Regions from separate parts of the Bacillus sp. N6 genome, predicted to be linked through region 1. Evidence: riboswitches for the same ligand, from Rfam matches in the RefSeq annotation. Region 1 holds a riboswitch; each other region holds the start of a gene.
The links. Region 1 has a riboswitch for lysine ahead of ACUXVC_RS15335 (amino acid permease). Riboswitches for the same ligand answer to the same signal wherever they lie in the genome.
Positions count from the first base shown of each region.

Region 2: another riboswitch for lysine. It lies ahead of ACUXVC_RS04390 (amino acid permease); the one in region 1 lies ahead of ACUXVC_RS15335 (amino acid permease).
Region 3: another riboswitch for lysine. It lies ahead of lysA (diaminopimelate decarboxylase); the one in region 1 lies ahead of ACUXVC_RS15335 (amino acid permease).
Region 4: another riboswitch for lysine. It lies ahead of ACUXVC_RS08910 (aspartate kinase); the one in region 1 lies ahead of ACUXVC_RS15335 (amino acid permease).

Region 1 is NZ_CM127843.1:2,974,262-2,978,879, forward strand. It holds gene ACUXVC_RS15325 (sulfite exporter TauE/SafE family protein) at 1-554, shown strand, start outside; gene ACUXVC_RS15330 (GNAT family N-acetyltransferase) at 591-1,040, opposite strand; lysine riboswitch at 1,361-1,554, shown strand; gene ACUXVC_RS15335 (amino acid permease) at 1,667-3,133, shown strand; gene ACUXVC_RS15340 (iron-sulfur cluster biosynthesis family protein) at 3,247-3,552, shown strand; gene ACUXVC_RS15345 (DNA alkylation repair protein) at 3,586-4,356, shown strand; gene ACUXVC_RS15350 (hypothetical protein) at 4,471-4,618, opposite strand, start outside.
Region 2 is NZ_CM127843.1:845,921-850,538, reverse strand. It holds gene ACUXVC_RS04400 (DUF3626 domain-containing protein) at 1-701, opposite strand, end outside; gene racE (glutamate racemase) at 812-1,642, opposite strand; lysine riboswitch at 1,844-2,025, shown strand; gene ACUXVC_RS04390 (amino acid permease) at 2,172-3,596, shown strand; gene ACUXVC_RS04385 (ABC transporter permease) at 3,657-4,618, shown strand, end outside.
Region 3 is NZ_CM127843.1:1,378,470-1,383,087, forward strand. It holds gene ACUXVC_RS07190 (LTA synthase family protein) at 1-1,361, opposite strand, end outside; gene ACUXVC_RS07195 (DUF3888 domain-containing protein) at 1,616-2,011, shown strand; lysine riboswitch at 2,101-2,282, shown strand; gene lysA (diaminopimelate decarboxylase) at 2,463-3,779, shown strand; SAM riboswitch class I at 3,895-4,003, shown strand; gene ACUXVC_RS07205 (YezD family protein) at 4,076-4,219, shown strand; gene ACUXVC_RS07210 (phosphoadenylyl-sulfate reductase) at 4,307-4,618, shown strand, end outside.
Region 4 is NZ_CM127843.1:1,702,816-1,707,433, reverse strand. It holds gene ACUXVC_RS08925 (YndJ family protein) at 1-62, opposite strand, end outside; gene ACUXVC_RS08920 (DUF4166 domain-containing protein) at 68-679, opposite strand; gene ACUXVC_RS08915 (DoxX-like family protein) at 684-1,592, opposite strand; lysine riboswitch at 1,785-1,971, shown strand; gene ACUXVC_RS08910 (aspartate kinase) at 2,174-3,403, shown strand; gene ACUXVC_RS08905 (VOC family protein) at 3,632-4,084, shown strand; gene ACUXVC_RS08900 (helix-turn-helix domain-containing protein) at 4,351-4,618, opposite strand, start outside.

The sequences.
Region 1 (4,618 bases):
GATTCATCATTCAAAAACAAATTGTCACTTCAAATAAGCGTATGTCTGCAAAACAACTTGTGCCGCTTGGTTTATTCGCTGGATTCGTTGATTCAACTGGTGGCGGTGGTTGGGGGCCGATTACGACGCCTGTTCTTCTAGCAAGAGGAAATGAAGCTAGAAAAGTTATTGGATCTGTAGATACGAGTGAATTTCCTGTTTCACTCGCTGCAACAATTGGCTTCTTCATCTCACTTGGCTGGGAACAAGTAAGCTGGGTTTGGGTATTTGCGTTAATGCTTGGCGGTATTGTCGCAGCTCCAATTGCTGCATGGTTAGTTCGTATCGTTCCAGCACATTTACTTGGGGTATTAGTTGGCGGTCTTATTATCTTTACGAATATACGTACACTGCTTACTACATTTAAAGTGGATCCAACTATTATTTCAATTTCTTACGTTGCAGTTGGTCTTGTCGTTATTATTTCTATTTTCATCGCTGTTCGAAATCATTCCAATCGTCCTAACGCATCAACCGCTGAGTATCCAAATGATCAGAAGCAAATGCTACCATAACTATAAAAAATACCGCCCAATTTAGAGCGGTATTTTTTATTTTTCTATTTTCCAATTAATCATCGTTTCTGTAGCATTTACTCTCTTCATATGTAACTTTTCTAAAACACGAATCGAACTATAATTATCTAGAAGTGTCTCTGCAATTATTGTTTCTACCTCTCCTGTTTTGAAAGCCCAATCGATTAGTTCTCTTACAGCTTCTGTTGCATAGCCCATATTCCAATATTTCTCAATAAATCCATAGCCAATTTCCACTGTTTGATTCTCGTTTGGTTTCCCTTTAAACCCAATATCACCTAAAACGCTATCATCTTCTTTCCGAAGAACATACCACGCCCCCCATGGTAATAAAGCCACATCTTGTTTTACATTCTTTACATGCCCTACAATATGCGGGCCGCTATTGTATCCTTGCTCGTTAGCGACTTGAATCCTCTCTTCTGTACACGGCACTATATAGAGCCTTTCTGTTTCTAATTTCATTTTGATTTCCCCTTTTTGCTTAAACGTTACTCTAATTATAACAAATAATATGGCTTTATTATGAATGTCGAATTATATTTTTCTGAATTTTCTTTTAATTTAGAGGGTTTTTCAATATTTTTTGCGAAACATTTGTATAACAATTTTTTCTTTGCTTATTGCTACATAATAGTAGGTTCGGGTGGAGTTTTGCAAGCGTTTCCTATACAATAACCGATATTTTTTGACTTTTCCTAACAAAATATCTTGCAATATATTCAGAAAGTCATTACAATTGCCATATATTAAAAATCTTAGCAATATATAAATCCTCATCAATCCGATGAGGTAGAGGTTGCGACTTTTAATAGTAAAACGGACGAGACACAGAGAATGTCAGCTGACTCCGTTTGAAAGGAAAAGTTGCCGAAGTTTATATTTCTTCTCTGGAAATATGAGCTGGGGCTGTCTCCGAAAGGAACAGAACTGTCACGTTTACAAAATTACCGTGTAAACGTGGGGTGCTATCTTAACGGAAGGGTATGATGGGGTGGTTATTTGTGAAACGTTCCGCCAAATTCCTTTGGCGGTTTTTTGTATTTTTCTCCCCCGCTCCTTCCTAACCTACAAGAAAAGGAGTGTTGAACATGAATAGCGCAACAAATCAATCTACCTCTAAAACGCAAACTACACAAGGACAAGGTGAATTAAAACGCGGATTAAAATCTCGTCACCTTACGATGATTTCTCTCGGTGGTACAATTGGTACCGGACTATTTCTTGCCAGCGGTGGTGTCATCCATACAGCTGGACCTGGTGGCGCATTAATTGCATACGCCGCAATTGGAATTATGGTTTATTTTTTAATGACAAGCTTAGCTGAACTTGCAGCTTACATGCCTGTTACTGGATCTTTTAGCACGTATGCAACAAAATTTGTTGATCCATCACTTGGCTTTGCACTTGGATGGAACTATTGGTATAACTGGGCAATTACGATTGCTGCTGAACTTGCAGCCGTAACATTAATTATGAAATTTTGGTTCCCAGATACCCCTTCTCTTATTTGGAGCGGATTATGTTTAGCTATTATTTTCCTTTTAAACTATTTATCTGTTAAAGGGTTTGGTGAATCTGAATATTGGTTCGCACTTATTAAAGTAGTTACGATTATTATCTTTTTAATTGTTGGTTTCATGATGATTTTTGGAATTATGGGCGGTGAAACGGTTGGATTTAAAAACTTCACTGTTGCAGATGCACCATTTAACGGCGGTATCATGGCAATTATCGGTGTGTTTATGGCAGCTGGTTTCTCATTCCAAGGTACTGAACTATTAGGAGTAGCTGCTGGTGAAACGTCTGATCCAGAACGTAATATCCCAAAAGCAATTCGTTCAATCTTTTGGCGTATTCTTTTATTCTATATCCTTGCGATTCTCGTTATCGGTTTATTAATTCCTTATACAACTGAAAGCCTTGCTGCAAGTGATGTTACAGTAAGTCCGTTTACACTTATTTTTGAAAAAGCGGGCGTTGCCTTTGCTGCTTCTGTTATGAACGCTGTTATTTTAACTGCTGTACTATCTGCTGGTAACTCTGGTATGTATGCATCAACTCGTATGCTTTGGGATTTAGCACGCCAAGGAAAAGCACCAAAGTTTCTTGGTAAATTAGATAGCCGCGGTGTACCTGTTAACGCGTTAATCGTAACGTCAATTGTTGGTAGTATTGCTTTCATTGCTTCTTTATTCGGTGATGGTGTTGTATACATTTGGTTATTAAACGCATCCGGAATGTCTGGTTTTATCGCATGGGTTGGAATTGCAATTAGTCATTACCGTTTCCGTAAAGCATATATCGCACAAGGAAAAGATTTAAATGACTTACCATATAGAGCAAAATGGTTCCCATTCGGTCCAATCTTCGCATTTACACTTTGTATCATCGTAATTTTAGGACAAAACTACGGCGCATTTATGGGTGAAGCAATTGATTGGAACGGTGTACTCGTTTCTTACATCGGTTTACCACTCTTCTTAGTACTATGGTTAGGTTATAAATTTACGAAAAAAACAAAAGTGATTCCACTTGATAAATGTGAACTAAAATAAAGTGAAACGAGCAAACAAATTTGTTTGCTCGTTTTTTGTTGCAAACCTCTTTACTTCCCTATTGCTCCTGTTTTTGCAATAATAAAGGAAATATAAATAAAGGTTGGGATATAATGAACATTCGCATTACTGATGAAGCGAAAGCAGCTATACATAGATTAGAACGTGAAGATAAAAAAATCGTTCGCATTAGAGGAACAATGACGAACTCTTGTAGTATTTTCGTTGATGTCGATTTAATTTGGGATACATATAACGCAGATGATGTTGTATATGAAGATGCAGAGCTTATCGTACAAATGGATTCATTCACGAAAGACTACACTGGTGATACGGTGAAACTTGATTATAAGACGACAGGTTTTAGTGTTACGACTCCGAGTGAGACTTTGGTTTATGGATTGTCGATTAAAAAATAAAAATTGTTTTCATTTGACCACCGAGGTGAAAAAATGGGTAAATATGTTCCGTTAAAATTTTTATTTAATGAAGAATTAGCAGAAAAAATAGCTGATTCTATTTGTAAACACGATCCTTGTTTCTCTAAAAGCATCTTTGTAGATTCTGTAGCTTGTAAAGTTGAAAATTTAGAGTTAAAACAGCGTATTGAAGTAATTGCAGATGAATTACACAATGCTTTACAAAAAGATTTTAATGCCGCAATACATATATTACTGAAAACATTAGGACCAGAAAATACAACAGAAGTAGGCACATTTACAAATGGATATATGTACATGCCTATTGCAAAATACGTTGAAAAATATGGGCTTAACGATTTTAAAATCTCGTTTAATGCAATGTATGAAATAACGAAAAGGAATACTGCTGAATATGCCATTCGGCCCTTTCTTGAAACATACCATGAAGATACACTAAACATATTACAACAGTGGATTCATGACGAAAACAGCCACATTAGGAGATTAGTTTCTGAAGGTACAAGACCAAGGCTTCCTTGGGCTAAAAAAATAGGAGCTCTAAAAGGTGATTTTAAGTACAATTTACAACTTCTTGAACCATTAATGAATGACCCTTCTAAATATGTTCAAAAATCTGTAGCCAATCATATTAACGATATTACGAAAGAAGATAAAGAACTCGTTTTTCAGTGGTTACAGCAATTACGTGATAAACAGCATCCTATTAACTCTTGGATTATAAAGCATGGGTTACGAACGGTGATTAAAAATGGTACTTTACCAAAAGATTTTTGTTTTTGAGTATATTAAATAAAAACGCTATCTTTTCCTATGATTCTAGAAAAAGAATAGCGTTTTTTTACTCGTCCAGCATTTAGTAGGTATAACTTTTTATATTTCAAAAGACTTTTCTCTCTAAAAATATTTTTCATACAAATTTTCACATTCTAAAAAATCTATAAATTTCTTATAATGTGTCACTGTTCTTTCTAAAGCAATCATTAAAACAAAAATAAAATAAATTGCTTGGATTCCATTCATATAATTAAAGAGTGATTCAAAT
Region 2 (4,618 bases), 2.1 Mb from region 1:
TAATGATTAAGATTACGGGCTGGCTCTTTGCTTACTAAATCTATAAACGGCCTTTTCAGATTAGCCAATAAATGATTAATTATTATTGTTGGAGTCAAATTTCCTTCACCAATTGCAAAATCTCTTACGAATGCCTCTTCCAAAAGAGCAGCTAAAATCATATCAAACTCCTCATAAGTCCCCTTTTCTTTCGGATCTTGATGTGAATCTAAATATGTATATGTAGAGCGCGAAGAAACTTTTGGAGATAAGAGAAAATAACAGGATCCAAAACGCGGAGCCGGCCCATCTGGATGTAACATCAAATTTAGCGCTCCGTATTTTGGACGTTGATCATTCGTTACGCCTTCTAATTGATATGCCCCTCCAAATATTCTCTTTTCCCAAAGGTCACGTTCACCACCAGGGTAAGCAGATACGCTTCCATTAGATAGCAACGTTTCAAATTGACTTTTATATACTCCTTGTTCAAACAATGCTTCAGCAACACTTTTCATACTCGAATCTAGTCTGTCTGGATGAAAGTGTAAAGCGATCCTTGCATGAGATTTTAAATTAGCGACAGCTTCTTCAAATATTTCATCTGTAATATTACACATGTTAAGTATATGATTAATTGTTGCTTTAGCCCCACGTTTTTCGTTCTCTGCATATTTTGAAATATACTCTAAAGCAAATAATTGAGATCTTGATAATTCCATAATCAAACCTCTCCTTTAATTAAAATGACCTTAATCATTTCAATTAAAAGCTTATTCTTTCCTTCTTATGAAACGAACCTGATTTATTTAAAAAAGTAATTTACTAAATCTTAATTATGCATACACGCATTTTTCATAGGCAAATGTACACATTCTACAGAAATTTGATATCCTAGCCATCGCTCAGCAATATGTTCAAATGATAAAACAGATCCCGTTGTAAAAAAGCGATGCTTCGGATTCAGATTGTCAGACAAAATTCCTTTGTGCTGTAAAATCGTACTTAACTCTATCGCTGTTTCTTCTGCAGAACTAATAATCGTTACAGCCTCTCCTAGTTCCTTTTTAATATAGGACTCTAAAAGTGGATAATGCGTACATCCAAGAATTAACGTATCTATATCTTCTTTCGTTAATGGAAGTAAAGCTTGTTTCACTTGCTGCGTGACATATGCTATATCTTCTAATCGATTTTCTACAACTGTAGCTAAAGTCGGACACGCATGACTATGCACTTCCAAATATGTATCAAGCTCATGTAATGCTTTTTCATACATATTGGATTTTATCGTACCTACAGTTCCAATTATTCCGATTTTCTCTTTCTTTGTTACTTTAATTGCCGCTCTTGCTCCTGGATGTATAACGCCAATAACTGGAATGGAAAGTGCTTCTTGCAGCGCAGTCAATGCAGCAGCTGCAGCAGTATTACATGCTACGACTAGCGCTTTTAATGGAAACTGTTTGAGGAACTCAACCATTTCAAATACGAAAGATTGCACCTCCTCTACACTTCTTGGCCCATACGGGCAACGCTTATTATCACCAATATAATAAATGCTTTCTTTAGGCAATTGTCTTATAATTTCGCTCGCAACTGTTAATCCCCCAACTCCCGAATCTAACACACCTATTACTGAATGTTTATGACATACAGACATTTATTTCATCCCCTTTTCAATCATCTAGCGCCAATAACATGTATTATATTACGAAAATTCAAATATCACATAACAATCCCTCTTACTTTTAATCACAAACTCTTCTCTATAATCTGATTATTACTATATCCATTGACGTATAAAAATACATTTGTTACTCTTAAAGACGTTAATTTAATATTTAAATCCTCATTCGTATCTCGGTGAGGTAGAGGTTGCAATCATTAAGAGTATCATTTCAGGAGATGTAGTGGCATTGATGAAGGAATGAGAAAGGAATGGTTGCCGAAGTAAGTCGTGTCCACCATGCACGCTTGCTGGGTCTGCATTTAATAAGTGCAGAACTGTCACAAACGTTTCGTTTGTGGAGAGCTATCGAGAGGTATGTCGTGGGTTTCTTATAAGATAGAAAGCATGTAGCGGCAGATTACGTGCTTTTTTTGTTTTGTTTGGGACTTCTCTTCTCTACTAAGAAGACATACATATCTCCTCGCTTGACTTGGTTATACTAACTTTGGAGGTATTTTCTATGCAACAAAAAAAATGGGGCTTTTGGGTACTAACAGCTTTCGTTGTCGGTAACATGGTTGGCGCTGGTATTTTCATGGTGCCAAGTACGTTGGCACAAACAGCAAGCCCACTCGGTGTCACTTTAGCTTGGTTAACTACAGGGTTTGGTGTTTTAATGCTAGCTCTTGTTTTCGGTAATTTAGCAATTCGTCGTCCTGATTTAACGACAGGACCACAAAGTCATGCATATGCTTTATTCTCAACACCAAAAAAGAAAAAAATGGCTGGCTTCAGTATGGTATGGGGATATTGGGTTGCAAACTGGGCAAGTAACGTTGCCATCATTACATCATTTGCGGGATATTTATCACTCTTCTTCCCAATTATGAAAGATACGCGACTACTATTTTCAATCGGTTCTTTTAACATAGAAGTCGGAAAACTAATTACATTTACGATTTGTTCCATCTTACTTTGGGGAACTCATATTATATTAACAAATGGTGTAAGCGGAGCTGGAAAACTAAACTTCTTAGCAACAACAACAAAAGTAACTGGATTCCTTTTATTCATCGTCGTTACGTTATTTGCATTCGAAGCTTCTAAATTTGGACAATGGTACACACCGATGATTGATAAATCAGGTGCATCACACGGTCTTCTTTCACAAGTAAATTTAGCTGCTCTTACAACGCTTTGGGCGTTTATCGGAATTGAATCAGCCGTTCTTTTATCAAACCGTGCTGTTTCTCCAAAAACGGTAAAACGTGCAACAGTTGCGGGATTACTTATTACAGTTGCAATTTACTTAGGAATTACAATTTTAACAATGGGTGTACTTCACGTTGATAAATTACAAGCTTCTGAACGTCCATTAGCAGATGCATTAAACGCTGCAATGGGTCATGGCGGCGGGAAACTGATGGCATTACTTGCTCTTACTTCCCTGTTCGGTTCTATCTTAGGCTGGATTTTATTAAGCTCAGAAGTACCTTATCAAGCAGCAAAAGAAGGTTTCTTCCCTTCCTTCTTCACGAAAACAAATAAAAAAGGAAGTCCAATTTACTCATTACGATTAACAAACATTATGTCGCAAGTATTCCTATTCTCAACATTATCAGGAACCATTGCGGAAGCTTATACATTCGTTATTACCGTATCGACACTGGCCTACCTCATTCCATATCTCGTTTCACCAATCTTCCAGTTAAAACTAGTCGCAACTGGTGAAACATATAAAAATGAAATGCGGGCAAGAATTACAGATGGCATAGTCGCAGTTATCGCACTTTGCTACGCACTATGGGTTATTAAAACCGGCGCATCCGATATAAAAACGTTCCTTCTCGGAATTGGTTTATTCGTAATTGGATTTGCTTTCTATCCATTAATGAATCGTGATCAGAAAAAAAATAACGAAAAGAAAAACGGGCAAGTTGCATAACGCAATTTGCTCGTTTTTTCTTTTGTAAAACATATATAATAGAACAAAGAGGTGAAAAACATGTCAATCGAATCGCTATGGAGCAGTCGCTTCCAACAACATATTCAAAATATCATTACATACTTTGCACGTATGATTAACGGTTTACTATATAGCTTTATCTTTATTTCATGCGTTGGTGCATATTATTATGCTCAGTTTCTAAAAGCATCTCCTTCTAAAGGAATATCTTTAATAATTATAACGATTGTACTTACATTCATTATAACGAGATGCTCTATCCGTACATTTATTCAAAAACCTGATGCTGTCTATTTACTAGCACTAGAAGAGAAATTAACATCTTATTTCAAAAAATCTCTTCTATACAATTACATCATTCAGCTTTTCCCATTGTTATTTACGTTCCTTATTCTCGTTCCACTTGCTATGCAATCATTGCAATTAACTGTACCTTTTTTGTGTACAATCTTTATCGTATTAATGATTACGAAAGCTTGGAACATGTACATACATTGGATGTGGCGTGATAGTCACGACAAAAACATATGGCTGATCATCCGTATTACTTGTAATGCCTTAATCATTTACATGCTGTTTTATTCCGCAAATGTTCTCATATTAGGCGGATTACTCTTACTACTTGCTTTCCTACTTCTATATACGAAAAAACAGCCTACAAAACGAATACCGTGGGATTACATAATCGAGCAAGAAGAAAAAATGAACGTTCGTTTTTATCAATTCGCTAGCATCTTCACTGATGTTCCGCAACTGAACAAACAAGTAAATAAAAGAAAATGGCTTACAAATTGGATTGAACCTTTATTACATAAAAAAAGAGCAACTTTCTTCTATTTACATACATTAGCATTTTTACGCGGGAATGATTATTTCGGTATATATATTCGCTTAGGATTGATCGGTGCTTTCGCCTTATATTTCATACCAAATATATACGTAAAAGGCGCTATCGCTTACATCGTTCTATATATGATTTCTATGCAGCTCCGTTCACTGTG
Region 3 (4,618 bases), 1.6 Mb from region 1:
TCTTTTAATTGTTTAATAAATAATTTAAGAGCTTCATCTGTGTAACGAACAGTTGGGAAGTAGCGGTTTACAACACCACTTTCTGAGTTGAATTCATCAACATATTGGTCTTCCGGATTTAGAAGAAACGGAAAATGATTTGTTAATGTAATAAATTTTGTATAGAACGGTTGCGGTAAAGATTTTAACTTTGGAATAGATTGTTCAAAGAACTGTTTATCTTTTAATCCCCAACCGACAGACATTTGTTCCGTTCCTGCGTAATCATTTAAATTAAAGTAACGATCATATCCAAGCGCAGGATACATTACATCCCGATTCCAAAACGTTTTATCATTTGAATGGAAGACGGCAGAAGAATATCCGTATTTCTTTAATTGTTCTGGTGTCGCTGTGTATTCGTTTGTTGCATGAGTAAAGAATACAGAACCACGATCTAGCGGATAAAGTGAGTTTTCAACGATAAATTCAGCATCAGAAGTTTTGCCTTGTCCAGTTTGATGATAGAAGTTATCGAAATAGAAACTATCCTTAATAAATTCATTTAAAAATGGGGTAATTTCTTTTCCATTTATTTTTTTATTAATAACAAAGCTTTGTGTAGATTCCATTGAAATTAAAATTACATTTTTACCTTTTGCAGCTCCAAATAAGTTTTTATCAACTTGTTTGTCTTTTGAGTCTGTATAGTTTTTGATTTCAGAAAATCCATCCCCACTTGCAAATACACGCTCAGCTGAAGACTTGGATTGAAGTGTAATATCAAATAGATGATATGTGTATAAACCTAAATTCTTTACGACAGTTTGACGGTCAAATGAGCGCGAGAACATTTGTGGTTTATAAATAACTGATACAACAATTTGTAGTGCTAATAAAGCTGTTACACCGCTAAAGAAAGTTCGCTTCTCTGAGCGGGAAAGTGGTGTTTTGTCGCCAAATGATGGGAATTTACGCGAAATAAACATTAAAATAATTGCATCTGCAAATAAAAGTAATGTTTTGTACGTAAAGAGTTCTTTTATACTTGTCCCTAAATCAGCCATATTGTTTGTTTGGAATAAAACCGGGAAAGTAACGAAATCGTTATAGAATCCATAAAACATTGCGTTTCCAAATAAAATAAATGACAGTATAAAACTGATTCCAATTATAATTCGGTTTCGGTGCTTAGATGCAAGTAAAGCTAAGCCGAAAAATAAAAGTAACGCAGCTAGTGGATTAATAAAAAGCATGAATTCTTCAAAGAAATTATCAATTTTAATATCAAATGCTAGCTTGTACACAATATATGTTTTAATCCATAGTAAAACGACTGCAACGAGTGCAAATCGCAGTTTTGGAAACAGATGTTGTAGCATAATATACTCCTCTCCTAAAAAGCATGACAGTTCTTGTGAGTCAGTTTGCTTAACGACTCATTTTATATATACGAACAGTCCTTTGTTATTATGATTATTATACTATGAGTATCATTATACGAAAATAAAAGAGAGTTGTGGGCTTTTTTATAATAATCGAGTAGAAAAAGAGTGGTGGGAGACAATAAAACAGAATTTCTATGTATGATAATTATCGTACGCAGAAAGAATCGCGTGATAATACGGAGGTTATAATGCGAAAATTATTATATTTTATAGCATGTAGTAGTGTTATACTTTTTACCTCACCGAGTGTGTCAATAGCTCAATATGATGCACCTCTTATGGAAGATGCACTTTATTCTGTTTTATTTCCAAAAATAAATAAAGCAATTGAAAAACAATATGGAAGTTTGAAACCGTATCAATGTCCTAAAATTATTAGTTTAAAAAAAGTGTATAGCGGTACATATTTATTTCAAGCAAGTATTGAAGTGACAAAGTATGAACGTGTTGCTGGGAAAATTGCTCCCCCATTTGAGAAGGTAACGATTACATTTAATAACGAAGAAGGCGAATGGGAAGTGAAAAAGATTTCAGTAAAGCGCTTACCAAATGATACAAAATTAAACTGTAAAAAAACAATATAAAAAATTGTTTGACAAATAAAATGGTCCTTTGGTATTGTTAATAGCAACAATTAGATGTTTGAAAATTAAATAGACTTACCTCATCTACTCTCAAAGGTAGAGGCCGCGATAGGAAAGAGTAAGCTATGGGAGATTTCATGGAATCTGTGATCATAGGCTGAAAGGGACTATTGCCGAAATATAAGAATAACCATCTTATTCATATATTGGGACTACATTGAATAAATGTAGTACTGTCATAAGATTTATTTTATGGAGAGCTATTTGGAGATGTTGATGCGGTTTCTTATTTTGAGGAGATAACAACTCGTTTATTTTTTCAATATATATTTTTCCTAATAAGAAACGCGTGTGAACATTGTTCCGCGCGTTTTTTGTCTATCTAAAAGCGTGCTGCAATGAATAGAAGATTGGGGTTATGAGTTTTAGAGGAAATAAGGGAGGAATTTAAATGTATTTACACGGCACAAGCCGAATTAATGGGCAAGGACACTTAGAAATTGGAGGGTGCGATACGACGCAGCTAGCAAAGCAATACGGAACACCACTTTATGTATACGATGAAGAGTCTATTCGAGGAAAATGCCGAGCATTTCATCGTGCTTTTAAAGAAAGTGGTTTCTCTTATCAAGTAGCATATGCAAGCAAGGCGTTCTTGTGCATGGAGATGTGCCGAGTAGCTCGTGAAGAGAATATGTCATTAGACGTTGTTTCTGGAGGAGAATTATATACTGCGCTCCAAGCAGGATTTCCAGCATCACGTATTCATTTTCATGGAAATAATAAAACAGAAGAAGAGATAGTGATGGCTCTTCAGGCGAATATCGGTTGTTTTGTCGTAGATAATTTCTTTGAATTAGAAGTTTTACACGATTTAGCGATGCAACATGGAAAGTTTGTGAACATATTAATTCGTGTAACGCCTGGAGTAGAGGCGCACACACATGAATATATTACAACAGGCCAAGATGATTCGAAATTTGGATTTGGCGTTTCAAACGGTCAAGCGATGCAGGCAATTGGATTTGCTTTACAAAAATCCAATTATAATGTGCTAGGGATTCATTCACATATCGGATCGCAAATATTTGAAACAGCTGGCTTTGTTCGAGCGATTGAAGTTCTTCGCCAATTTTTAGAAGAAGTGAGAGAGCAAACAAACTATGTAGTAAAAGTGTTAAATGTAGGCGGGGGATTTGGAATACGCTACACAGAGTCGGATACACCGTTAACTCTTGAGACATATGTGCGAGCTGTAACAAGTGCAGTGAGAGAACAATTTACTGTATGTGAATATCCATTGCCAGAAATATGGATTGAACCAGGCCGTAGCATTGTAGGTGATGCTGGGACAACAATTTATACAGTTGGATCTGTGAAAGATATTCCTGGTATTCGGAAATATGTATCAGTCGATGGTGGAATGACAGATAATTTAAGACCTGCTTTATATAGTGCGCGTTATGAAGCAATGTTAGCGAATCGAGGGAATGATGAGAATGAGGAACTCGTTTCGATTGCGGGGAAATGTTGTGAGAGCGGAGATATGTTGATTTGGGATATTCATTTACCGAAAGTCGCTTCTGCTGATTTACTAGCAGTTTCCTGTACAGGAGCCTACGGGTACTCGATGGCGAATAATTACAATCGGATTCGAAGACCAGCCGTTGTCTTTGCAAAAGGCGGAACATCGCAAGTAGTTGTGGAACGCGAAACATATGAAAATATTATTGGGAACGATCGCATACGTATTAAAGAGCTTGTTTAAATAGAAAAAGGAGTTGTTCGGATGGGCAATTCCTTTTTTGTAAAATAAAATAATTAAAATATATCGGAAAACTAGGATTGAAAAAAATCAGAATTGTGATAAAATACAAATACAAAGCTTATCAAGAGAAGCGGAGGGAACTGGCCCGAAGAAGCTCGGCAACCTGCTTATAGAAAGCAAGGTGCTAAATCCAGCAAAATGGAATCCATTTTGAAAGATAAGGTAAAATATATTACCGAACAGTCTTTTCGAAATGGGAAAGATTTTTTTTATGAATAAAAAGGGGGGCTGTTCGCGTGGGTGTACGGGAACATTTTGATGAAGTATCCGAGAAGATTGAAGCGATGCTTGCTGATATGAAATATGGCTCAATTACAATTGTTGTGCAAGATGGAAAAGTAATTCAGTTAGAGAAAAGTGAAAAAGTACGTTTAAAGTGAAAAGCGCTGACTAGAAAAACTAGAGGCGGTTTTAACCTATTTTCATTAGGTTAAAACCGTCTTTTTGCTTTTACAGGGGGAAAAAACATGTTGACGTATGAAACGTGGGAAGAAAATGTTGTTTCGTTTTCGGAAGAAGATGAAACAAAAGGCGCGTTATCAGTATTAAATTGGGCTTATGAAGAGTATAAAGATGAAATCGTCTACGCATGTAGCTTTGGGGTGGAAGGTATGGTATTGCTGCACCTTATAAACCAAGTAAATCCATCTGCTAAAGTTGTATTTTTGGATACAAATGTTCATTTTCAAGAAACATATGAATTAATTCAAAGAGTGAGGGAACGATTTCCTTCATTGAATATTATAGAAAAGCAGCCAGAACTTACACTTGATGAACAG
Region 4 (4,618 bases), 1.3 Mb from region 1:
TTCGACCACTCATATATTAGAAAAACAACATAACAAGCAAGCCCAAATATTATATTTTTCATATCGTTTATTTCCTTTCCACAAATGTTCCCTTATATGAAAAAAGCGAGCCAATTAACGGGTTTCGTACTTGTACATGAATTCGAAAACACTGTAGTGTTGCATCATAACTTTCAACAATTTTTGCTTCACCATACAAAAATTTTGGTAACGGCATTTTTCTTCCAAACATATAAAACCATTGTTTCTTTGAAGAAATATGCATTGCCCCTAACTCATCGATATGAAAATGCAGTGTAGAAACGAGTATATGTGGTTCGCCAAAATAATCTACAATTTCATTTTCGTTTCCATCCAATTGCATAACTGCGTTAAAATATCTTTTCTTATTATGAAAATAAAAAGTACGGTTCCACCTTACTAATTCTTGTCCATATTCATCTCGCTCAGCTATGTTTTGTATCGTAAATGGAATTTCCTCTCCTCGTTCCGAGAAAAACATTCGAAACTTCGATGCAATTTTTAATATAAATTTCACGAAAAAAGAGCCACCGTAAATTTCATCCATCTTTCCTTCACCTGTAAAACTATTCTCTTCTGTAATCGCATAACGCTTCTGCAATTCAGGATGAAGATTTTTATAGGTATCCCCTAATAATCGTTCATATATATTAGCCATACACTTATCCCTTTCTCGCCCTATTGCAATTTTTCGCTCTTGGTAAATCGAAACTATTTATATAACCGACAATTGATAACCCCATTAGAAGAACATTTAATGTAATCGGATTAAACGGCCCTGTAAAGCTTGCAATATTCGTAAATCCTGCCGCTAATGTTAAAACTAGTAATACAATAATATGCAGTATAAATAATTTTCGTTTTGTTATTGGCAACAGCCATACAACACCGAAAATTATTTCTAACACCCCAATTATTTTAAGTATATATACACTATTTTCATTTGAACCGATTAATACAGAAAGCATCTTTACTTCTTCTAAATGAGTAAAAAGTAGTTTTGGCACTATCCCTTGATATATCCATACAAAAGCAAATAAAAAACATACGAGCCAATACGTCATTGTTCTTCTAATTAGTAACCTAGGATGAAGCCCCTTTTCTAACCATAATTTTAAGGCATCAAAACTCCAAGCAGTCGCCCAACCTAATAACGGACGAAAAATATAGGAATCTATCACATTTCCTATACGACCAAATCTTGTATCATAATCATATTGTGTCTCAAAATGGATGTATTCTTTATTCGGCGTATACTTCCAATAACCACGTCCTATTTGAATAAGAGATAATGTATTATCCGTCCAAAATTTTAAAGAAGAAATTCTTTCACCAGTTTCTTTTCTTATTTCACCTATTGATTCCCCTTCTCCAGCTATTTCAAGCCCAAATCCAATCTTTGTTTTATACAAAAACTTCTGTGGTTCTCCTTCTTTTTTCTCTAAATACGAAATTTCAGTAAAGCGAGCATCCCACTCCGTATGTATATCTGGTTCTTGCGTATATTCCCATAATTTTCCCATCGTCGTGTTCATTTTTGTCGCAACATAAATAGGCTGTTTCCTTTTCATTCTCCCACCTCCTATGCACTATAAGTTTAATGTACATGCAATGAATTTATTTTGCTACATTTTTCACAAACTTCCTCAGAAAAAAGAAAGAATTTTTAAAATATATATAAAACACTTGATTCCCCGAAAAATTTAAATTATTATAAAACAAATGTTACCAACAACTTCATAAATCAAACACTCTCGCCTAAAACGTGAGATAGAGGTTGCGATACTTATGAGTATTCTAATGGAGACACAGAGATGTCTATGAACTTAGATGAAAGGAAGTATTGCCGAAATTGATAAGTTTCTCTGCATTTATCAATTGGGGCTGTTTTCGAATAGAAACAGAACTGTCATATGTACAGACGTGTACGTATGAAGAGCTATCTACAAAAAAGAGATATCATTTTTTATGATATTCCTTTTTTGGCGGTTTTTTTATTAGCTCCGTTTTCTGTTTCCCTTTTCCTGTAACAGCACCATCCTCACTTATTTGAGATGGTGTTTTTTGTTTGTCTTTATGGTAACTACAGGAGTATTGGGATTTATATATTTCCTAATCTATTCTTAAAAATAGACGAAAGAAGGAATTTGTAATGGAAACAATTGTTCAAAAATTTGGTGGCACTTCTGTCGGAAGCGTCGAGCGCATTCAACATGTAGCAAATTTAATTATTGAAGAATATGAACGAGGTCATAGCGTTGTCTCTGTCGTTTCAGCAATGGGAAAAAGCACGGATGAACTTGTCGCACTCGCTAACGCAATTACAGAAAATCCAAGTAAACGCGAAATGAATATGCTTCTATCGACAGGAGAGCAAGTAACTATTTCATTATTAACGATGGCACTACAAGTAAAAGGGTATAACGCGATTTCATTAACAGGATGGCAAGCTGGTATTACGACAGAATCTGTACATAGTAGTGCACGGATTACTGAAATTAATACAGATCGAATTCAGTCTTATCTTACTAAAGGCACGATTGTTATTGTAGCTGGTTTCCAAGGAGTCAGTGAAGATTTTGAAATTACAACGCTTGGACGAGGCGGTTCTGATACAACTGCTGTCGCATTAGCTGCTGCACTAAACGCAAAAAAATGTGATATTTACACAGATGTGACCGGCGTATATACGACGGATCCACGAGTTGTAAAAGATGCTTATAAATTAGATGAAATTTCTTATGACGAAATGTTAGAACTTGCAAACCTCGGTGCTGGTGTATTACACCCGCGTGCTGTTGAGTTTGCTAAAAATCATAATGTCATTTTAGAAGTTCGCTCAAGTATGGAACAAGAAAACGGAACAATTGTAAAAGGAGAATGTAACATGGAACAACAATCAATCGTTAAAGGTATTGCATTTGAGGATAACATTACACGTGTCACAATTAAAGGACTAGAACAAGGCTCGCTTTCAACAGTTTTCTCTACATTAGCAGCGGCACATATTAATGTAGATATCATCATTCAAAGTATTACAAATGAAGGAACTGTACATCTCTCTTTCTCCATTCACTCGAATGATTTAAGAGAAACTTTAAAAGTTTTGGAACAAAATCAAGAAACTCTTCACTACGAATCTGTAGAACATGAAAATCACTTAGCAAAAGTATCAATCGTAGGATCTGGCATGGTATCTAACCCTGGTGTCGCTGCAAATATGTTTACTACTTTAAAAGAAGAAGATATTCATATTAAAATGGTAAGTACATCAGAAATTAAAGTGTCTGTCGTTATTGACCGCCTTCATTTAGTAACAGGTGTTGAGGCACTGCATCAATCATTTATGGCGAAAATTGAGCCTTTAGTGCAAATGAGCTAATTTGATATGCTCAGTAACACTTATAAAAAAATCATATTAATCTACTTCCTTCCTATTAAATAAAGGCTGTTCGTTAACAAGATGCTATATGACATATAAAAAAACACCTTGTCAATTTTTCCTATACTGTGACAAGGTGCTTTTGACTGAAAGGAATTTGTGACTACTTAGTAGTATAATTATGAGGATGATTAAATAATGAACTTTTATACATAAGGAGATAAGACTATGGCAAAAAACAAATTACTACGAATGGACAATGTCAGCATCGTTGTAGAATCTCTTGATAACGCAATCTCTTTCTTCGAGGAAATTGGCTTGAACCTCGAAGGGCGAGCCAATGTCGAAGGTGAATGGGCTGGTCGCGTAACTGGACTCGGCTCTCAGTGCGTAGAGATTGCTATGATGGTCACTCCAGATGGCCACAACCGAATTGAACTTTCGCGATTTCTCACCCCTCCTACTATAGCAGATCACCGAAATGCTCCTGTAAACGCCCTCGGTTATCTACGCGTCATGTTCACCGTTCAAGATATTGACGAAATGGTATCCAGACTCACTAAGCATGGTGCAGAGCTCGTTGGTGAAGTAGTTCAGTACGAGAACTCGTATCGTCTCTGCTACATTCGTGGAGTGGAAGGAATTTTAATCGGTTTAGCGGAAGAACTCGGTAATAAATAAGCAAGTGAAGTTTTGTAAAAAGGCACTATCATTGAATAAAACGTAGACTCTTAAGCGATTTTATTATTATATTTTCAACCCCGTCCTAAATTTAGAACGGGGTTATGCTTGTTTGAGCTTTTAAAATTAAATAACTTTATTATCATTTTACATATAGATTTCAAGGATCTACCCAAATAGCTTTCATATTACAAATATCCTAAAGTCATTATAATACAATAAAAATATTCGTTATACCCTTTCCTAGGAAATATAACTAACTCTTCTCACTTTTTATCACATATATCTTTTCGCTCTTTCTCTTGAAAAAACGATTTATATTCATTCAAAATAACTTTCTTCACATTCGAATAAAAAACCATCATGAATAGTGCAACTCCTAATACAAATACTTGTATTCCTTCATAATCAATGCATGCACTCATAATTAGCAATCCAAACCCAATATAAAAACCAAAATCATTCTCTTTCTCAAAATCCTCATCTTCTTCATCAATATGTATTTTTTCTTTAATATTCTGTTTCCCTTTTATT